Regions from separate parts of the Streptomyces sp. NPDC003077 genome, predicted to be linked through region 1. Evidence: riboswitches for the same ligand, from Rfam matches in the RefSeq annotation. Region 1 holds a riboswitch; the other holds the start of a gene.
The links. Region 1 has a riboswitch for thiamine pyrophosphate ahead of ABZX96_RS21830 (thiamine ABC transporter substrate-binding protein). Riboswitches for the same ligand answer to the same signal wherever they lie in the genome.

Region 1 (3,876 bases):
GACTCCACCTGGATGTCCGGGGTGAACTTCTTCATCCCCTGCCAGAGCTTGAAGGAAGCCTGAGATATTGCCGCCATATGTCACCACTCGCGTCAGCAACTAAAAGCATGCGGGTCAATGCGCAGGATAGTCGATTCGCTACGAAGAGTAAGGTGATTCTGCGAGACTGCGCCATGCAATCCGGATCCAACCGTTGCCGAACGTCATAGCGCTGGCGGAGATCGCAGCCATGCCGCGGGGGATGGACTTCCCTGTCTCTGGGCCGTCCCTGGGCCGTGCGAGGCCAACCAACGCTGACAGTCGGCACCCACGGGTGACCACCCCCACCCCTCTCTCGCCAGGGCCCCACGAGTGGATCTGCGACACTTGAAGAACCATGCCTGCACCAGGAGAACTCACCTTCATCGCGCCGCGCGGAGCCAAGAAGCCGCCGCGGCACCTCGCCGATCTCAGTCCCGCCGAGCGCCGTGAGGCGGTGGCGGCCATCGGGGAGAAGCCCTTCCGGGCCAAGCAGCTTTCGCAGCACTACTTCGCGCGGTACGCGCACGACCCGGCGCAGTGGACCGACATCCCGGCCGCGGCGCGGGAGAAGCTGGCCGCGGAGCTGCTGCCGGACCTGATGAGTGTGGTGCGGCACATTTCCTGTGACGACGACACCACGCGCAAGACGCTGTGGCGGCTGCACGACGGGACGCTCGTGGAGTCCGTCCTGATGCGGTACCCGGACCGGGTCACGATGTGCATCAGCTCGCAGGCGGGGTGCGGTATGAACTGCCCGTTCTGCGCCACGGGGCAGGCGGGGCTGGACCGCAACCTGTCCACCGCCGAGATCGTCCACCAGATCGTCGACGGGATGCGCGCGCTGCGTGACGGCGAGGTGCCCGGTGGGCCGGCGCGGCTGTCGAACATCGTGTTCATGGGCATGGGCGAGCCGCTGGCGAACTACAACCGGGTGGTCGGCGCGATCCGGCGGCTGACCGACCCGGAGCCGGACGGGCTGGGGATCTCGCAGCGCGGCATCACCGTCTCGACGGTCGGGCTGGTCCCGGCGATGCGGCGGTTCGCGGACGAGGGGTTCAAGTGCCGGCTGGCGCTGTCGCTGCACGCGCCCGATGACGAGCTGCGGGACACGCTGGTCCCCGTCAACACGCGCTGGAAGGTGCGGGAGGTGCTGGACGCCGCGTGGGAGTACGCGGAGAAGTCCGGGCGCCGGGTCTCGATCGAGTACGCGCTGATCCGGGACATCAACGACCAGGCGTGGCGCGGTGACCTGCTGGGCCGGCTGCTCAAGGGCAAGCGGGTGCACGTCAACCTGATCCCGCTGAACCCGACGCCGGGCTCGAAGTGGACGGCGTCCCGTCCCGAGGACGAGAAGGCGTTCGTGCGGGCCATCGAGGCGTACGGGGTGCCGGTGACGGTCCGGGACACCCGCGGGCAGGAGATCGACGGGGCGTGCGGGCAGCTCGCGGCCTCGGAGCGCTGACCGTCCGCTGATACGGTGTGATCGAACAAATGCACATTCCGACAGGGGAGCGCCACAGCGCTGAGAGTGCGGCAACCTTTGGGCCGCAGACCCTTGAACCTCGCCCGGGTCATTCCGGGTAGGAAGTTCGGTCTCCTCATGCTGTTGCGCCCCGCGCGGGGTCGTTCGTCCGTTTCGTGTGGACGCGCGGCCTTCGCGCGGGGCCGCGTCTCTTCCTGGCCAGCCAGGAGGAATCCAGTGACCACCAAGACCCGGCTCACCGCCACCGCGCTCGCCGTCGCGGCCGGTATGACCGCGCTCGCCGCGTGCGGCGGATCGGGCGGCGGCAGCGGCGGTGAGGCGGACGCCAAGACCGTCACGCTCGTCAGCCACGACTCCTTCGCCGTCTCCGACGCCGTCCTGAAGGAGTTCACCCGGCAGACCGGCTACAAGGTCGAACGGCGCAAGGGCGGGGACGCCGGGCAGGCCGTCAACCAGGCGATCCTGTCCAAGGGCAACCCGCAGGGCGACGTCTTCTTCGGGATCGACAACACGTTGCTCTCGCGCGGTCTGAAGGCGGGCATCTTCACGCCGTACGCGGCCAAGGACCTCGCGAAGGTCCCGGCGGAGTTCCAGCTCGACAAGGACGAGCACCGGGTGACGCCCGTCGACTACGGCGACACCTGCGTCAACTACGACCGCGCCTACTTCGCCGAGCACAGGATCGCGCCGCCGAAGACCTTCGCCGATCTCGTCAAGCCCCAGTACAAGGACCTGCTCGTCACCGAGAATCCGGCGACCTCCTCGCCGGGGCTCGCCTTCCAGCTCGGCAGCATCGGCGCGTTCGGCGAGGACGGCTGGCAGGACTACTGGAAGAAGCTCAAGGCCAACGGCGTCGAGGTGGTCGACGGCTGGGAGCAGGCCTACAACGACCGGTTCTCCGGATCGGGCGCCGGCCGCGGCAAGGGCGACAAGCCTCTGGTGGTCTCCTACGCCTCCAGCCCGCCCGTCGAGGTGCTGGGCAAGAAGCCCGCCCCCAAGGAGGCGCCCACCGGTGTGGCCACCGGAACGTGCTTTAGGCAGATCGAGTTCGCGGGCCTCCTGAAGGGCGCGCGGAACGAGAAGGGCGGCAAGGCGCTGCTGGACTTCCTGGTGGGCAAGGCGTTCCAGGAGGACGTGCCGCTGAAGATGTTCGTCAACCCGGTGCGGACGGACGCCGAGGTGCCGGAGCTGTTCACGAAGTACGGGGAGAAGGTCGAGCGGCCGGAGACGGTGCCGCCGCAGGACATCGCCGAGCACCGTGAGCAGTGGATCAAGCAGTGGTCTTCCCTCGTTCTGAAGTAGCGGTATCCCGAAGAAGGAAGGCGTCGGGGCGGCGCCGGGGGCGGTCCGCGGCCGTGCGGCTGGGACTGCTGGTGGTGCCGCTCGTCTTCTTCGGGGTCTTCTTCGCCTACCCGGTCGCGGCCATCGTCGGGCGCGGCCTGAAGGACGGCGGGAACTGGCAGTTCGCGCGGGCCGGGGAGGTGCTGACCGACCCGGACGTGCTGCACGTCCTGTGGTTCACCCTGTGGCAGGCGGCGGCCTCGACGGGGCTCACGCTCCTGCTCGCGCTCCCCGGCGCGTACGTCTTCGCGCGCTTCGATTTCCGGGGCAAGCAACTGCTGCGGGCCGTGGTGACCGTGCCGTTCGTGCTGCCGACCGTGGTGGCCGGGTCGGCGTTCCTGGCGCTGCTCGGGCGCGGCGGGGTGCTGGACGAGCTGTGGGGGGTGCGGCTGGACACCTCGGTGTGGGCGATCCTGCTCGCGCACGTCTTCTTCAACTACGCCGTCGTCATCCGCACCGTCGGCGGACTGTGGGCCCAGCTCGACCCGCGCCAGGAAGAGGCGGCGCGGGTGCTGGGCGCCGGGCGGTTCGCGGCCTGGCGGCGGGTGACGCTGCCCGCCCTCGGGCCGGCCGTCGCGGCGGCGGCCCTGATGGTGTTCCTGTTCACCTTCACCTCCTTCGGGGTGGTGCAGATCCTGGGCGGCCCGAGGTTCTCCACCCTGGAGGTGGAGATCTACCGGCAGACCGCCGACTTCCTGGACCTGCCGACGGCGGCGGTGCTCACCCTCCTCCAGTTCGCCGCGGTGCTCGCGCTGCTGGGCCTGCACGCCTGGACGGTGCGCCGCCGCGAGACGGCGCTCACCCTCGTCGACCCGGCCCGCACCGCCCGCCGGCCGCGGGGCACCGGGCAGTGGGCGCTGCTGTGGGGGACGCTGCTGCTCGTCGCCGTCCTTCTGGTGCTGCCGCTGCTCGTCCTGGTGGAACGCTCCTTCGCCGGGGAGGGCGGCCACACCCTGGCCTTCTACCGGGCGCTGACCTCCACCGACGCGAACGGCACCTTCTCCGGGGCGCCCCTGAACGCGGTGCTGACC
Region 2 (3,876 bases), on a different contig from region 1:
CCTGCGGTCCAGGGCGGCGCCGCGCTCGATGAGCTTGCGCCCCTGCGCCAGGTCGCGCGGGCGCCCGACGGCGAGGAGGGCGACGAGGCGGCCGTCCCGCAGCCAGATCACGGACCAGGCGGCGTTGTCCGGGTCGCCGCGCCAGATCAGTTCGTCCGCCTCCGCGTGGTGCCCCGCGTACTGGACGAAGCGGCCGAACTGCTCGGACCAGAAGTACGGGACCGGGTCGTAGACCTGGCCCTCCGCCTCGCCGCGGGCGATGTTGGCGGCGACGGTGCGGGGGCCCTGGAGCGCGTTGTCCCAGTGGTGGACGAGCAGCCGGCTGCCGTACCGGGCGGACGGGAAGGAGGCGCAGTCGCCCACCGCGTACACGTCGGGGACGGAGGTGCGCAGCCGCTCGTCGGCCAGGACGGAGCGGTCGTGGGGGGACAGTTCGACGCCCGAACCGGCCAGCCAGCCGGTCGCGGGCCGGGCGCCGATGCCCACCACGACGGCGTCGGCGGGCAGCGTCGTGCCGTCGGCGAGGGCGACCGCGCCCTTCTCGATGGCGGCGACCCGCGTCCCTGTGTGCAGCCGCGCGCCGCAGTCCGCGTACCAGCCCGTCATATGGGCGGCGACCTCGGCGGGCAGCGCGCCGGCCAGCGGGCGGTCGGCGGCCTCGACGACGGTGACCTGGCACCCGGCCTCGCGGGCCGCGGTGGCGAACTCCGCGCCGATCCATCCGGCGCCGACGACGACCACGTCGCACTGGTCCGCCAGTATGGGGCGCAGCCGCGTGGCGTCGTCCAGGGTGCGGAGCATGTGGACCCCGTCCACGCCTTCGCTGCCGGGCAGTGTGACCGGTTCGGCGCCGGTGGCGATCACGAGGTGGTCGTACGGGATCGGACCGGTGTCCGTCTCGACCACCTTGGCCCCGGCCGCCAGCCCCGTGACGTAACGACCGAGGTCCAGATCGATGCCGAGCGCCTGGAAGTCCACGTCGAAGGCCGAGCCCTCGGCCTTGCCGAGCAGGACCGCCTTCGACAGCGGCGGCCGGTCGTACGGCGGGTGCGGCTCGGCGCCGACGAGCGTGATCACTCCGCGCCAGCCTTGCTCGCGCAGCGCGACCGCCGTCTGGACGCCGGCCATCCCGGCGCCGACGATCACAACGCGTCGCGTGCGGTCAGGTGTGGTCTCGAAGGCCTTGCTCTGCTCGCTCACCCGATCACTGTAAAACGGCATCTTTCGGCGTTCGCAGCACCGCGCGACGAGATGTGCGACACAGCGTGACCACCGGTGACACGGGGCACGAGAGAAGCCCGGACGCCGGTCGCGCACCATCTCAGGGCGCCCGATCCGCCCCTCCGCGCCCTCAGGCGCCCCGCCGGTGCCCGAGGGGGCGCTCCCTTACGACCCGTCGGCGGCCCGTACTAGGGTGACGGGAACACGCACTCGCGGGAGCCCTGACGCATCGGGCTGAGAGGGAGGCTGCTGCGGCCTCCGACCGTACGAACCTGATCCGGGTCATGCCGGCGAAGGGAGGGGCTGGACACCCATGCACGCACCTGCTGCGACAACCGCACCGCACCCCGATGTCCTGGTCGTCGGAGGCGGCGTCATCGGCCTGGTCACGGCCTGGCGGACGGCCCTGCGGGGCCTGCGCGCCGCCGTCGTGGACCCGGCGCCCGGGGGCGGGGCGGCGCACGTGGCGGCCGGGATGCTGGCCGCCGTCAGCGAACTGCACTACGGCGAGGAGACCCTCCTGGGACTCAACCTCGCCTCGGCACGCCGTTATCCGCGATTCGTCGCCGAACTGGAGGAGGCCACCGGACAGGACGTCGGCTACCGGCGGTGCGGCACGCTCGCCGTCGCCCTCGACGCCGACGACCGCGCCCACCTGCGCGAACTCCACGCCCTCCAGCACCGAACGGGCCTGGAATCCGAGTGGCTGAACGGGCGCGAGTGCCGCCGCCTGGAGCCGATGCTCGCGCCCGGCGTGCGCGGGGGCCTGCGGGTGGACGGCGATCACCAGGTGGACCCGCGGCGGCTGACCGCCGCGCTGCTCACCGCCTGCGAGCGCGCCGGGGTCGCCTTCCACCGTGCTCAGGCCGAACGGCTGATCGTCGCCGCGGGGCGGGCCAAGGGGGTGGAGCTGGCCGACGGGACGGTCCTGACGGCCGGTCAGGTCGTGCTGGCGGCGGGCAGCCTCAGCGGGCGGCTGGCCGGGGTGCCGGACGCCGTGCTGCCGCCGGTCCGCCCCGTCAAGGGCCAGGTCCTGCGGCTGCGGATGCCGGCCGGACCGGCCGGGGCCCCGCCGTTCCTGTCCCGGACCGTCCGGGCCGTGGTGCGCGGCGGCCCCGTCTACCTGGTGCCTCGGGAGAACGGCGAGCTGGTGCTCGGCGCCACGAGCGAGGAGATGGGCTGGGACACCACCGTCACGGCCGGCGGCGTCTACGAACTCCTGCGGGACGCGCACGAACTCCTGCCCGGCATCACCGAGCTGCCCCTGGTGGAGACCCGCGCCGGACTGCGGCCCGGCTCCCCCGACAACGCGCCGCTCCTGGGGCCGACCACGCTGCCGGGCCTCCTTCTGGCGACCGGTCACTACCGCAACGGCGTGCTGCTCACCCCCATCACGGGCGAGGTGATGGCCGAGGTGCTGGTCTCGGGGCGGCTCCCGGAGGAGGCCCGTCCGTTCACGCCCGACCGCTTCCCGCCGATGACGGGTGCAGGGACGGGGACGGGCGGCACGGCGACCGGGGAACGTGCCCTTTCCGGCGAGCACGGCCTCAATGCGGGGGCGCGGGAAGGCGCGCTTCAGGAGCAGTCGGCGTAACGGTGCCCCCATAAGGCCCGCCGCTCCTCCTGTATGCCTCGTGCCCCGCCACCCATGGGGCCGCCGCCATGCCTGTGGCCCCCTCACCCAACGCCCTCCCACCCCCTCCCCCTCCCCCTCAGCGAACGCGGCTTTCTCATGAACACCCATCTGTCTTCACACCCGCCCGCACAAGGAAGGCCCCGCCAGTGACCGCCACCACCGTGTCCGTCTCCGTCAACGGCGAGTCCCGGGAGATCCCGGGCGGACTCACCCTCGACCGGCTCGTCGCCACCCTCACCCAGGCCCCCAGTGGCGTGGCCGCCGCGCTCAACGAAGCCGTCGTGCCGCGCAGCCTGTGGCCCGCCACGCCGCTCGGCGACGGCGACCGGGTCGAGGTCCTCACCGCCGTGCAGGGAGGCTGATCCCACCATGGCCGACGATCTGCTCACCCTCGCCGACACCACCTTCCACTCCCGTCTGATCATGGGGACGGGAGGAGCGCCCAGCCTGGACGTTCTGGAGCGCTCGCTGATCGCCTCCGGTACGGAGCTGACCACGGTTGCCATGCGGCGACTGGACCCGACCGTGCAGGGCTCGGTCCTGTCCGTACTCGAACGGCACGGGATCCGCGTCCTGCCCAATACGGCGGGGTGCTTCACGGCGGGCGAGGCGGTGCTCACCGCCCGGCTGGCCCGCGAGGCACTGGGCACCAACTGGATCAAGCTCGAAGTGGTCGCCGACGAGCGCACGCTGCTCCCCGACCCGGTGGAGCTGCTGGACGCCGCGGAGACCCTGGTGGACGACGGTTTCGTCGTCCTGCCCTACACGAACGACGATCCCGTGCTGGCCCGCAAGCTGGAGGACGCGGGCTGCGCCGCGATCATGCCGCTGGGCTCGCCGATCGGCTCCGGCCTCGGCATCCGCAACCCGCACAACTTCCAGCTGATCACCGAGCGCGCGGGCGTCCCGGTCATCCTCGACGCGGGCGCCGGCACCGCGTCGGACGCCGCGCTCGCCATGGAGCTGGGGTGCGCGGCCGTGATGCTGGCCTCGGCGGTGACCCGCGCGCAGGAACCCGT

Region 2: it holds a riboswitch for thiamine pyrophosphate, as region 1 does, so the genes downstream of both, thiO (glycine oxidase ThiO) here and ABZX96_RS21830 (thiamine ABC transporter substrate-binding protein) in region 1, are expected to answer to the same signal.

What each region holds. Positions count from the first base shown of each region.
Region 1 is NZ_JBEXNM010000033.1:32,892-36,767, reverse strand. It holds gene ABZX96_RS21840 (AAA family ATPase) at 1-35, opposite strand, end outside; gene rlmN (23S rRNA (adenine(2503)-C(2))-methyltransferase RlmN) at 377-1,483, shown strand; TPP riboswitch at 1,517-1,626, shown strand; gene ABZX96_RS21830 (thiamine ABC transporter substrate-binding protein) at 1,721-2,806, shown strand; gene ABZX96_RS21825 (iron ABC transporter permease) at 2,860-3,876, shown strand, end outside.
Region 2 is NZ_JBEXNM010000007.1:84,471-88,346, forward strand. It holds gene ABZX96_RS07385 (FAD-dependent oxidoreductase) at 1-1,128, opposite strand, end outside; TPP riboswitch at 1,424-1,537, shown strand; gene thiO (glycine oxidase ThiO) at 1,535-2,815, shown strand; gene thiS (sulfur carrier protein ThiS) at 3,004-3,219, shown strand; gene ABZX96_RS07400 (thiazole synthase) at 3,227-3,876, shown strand, end outside.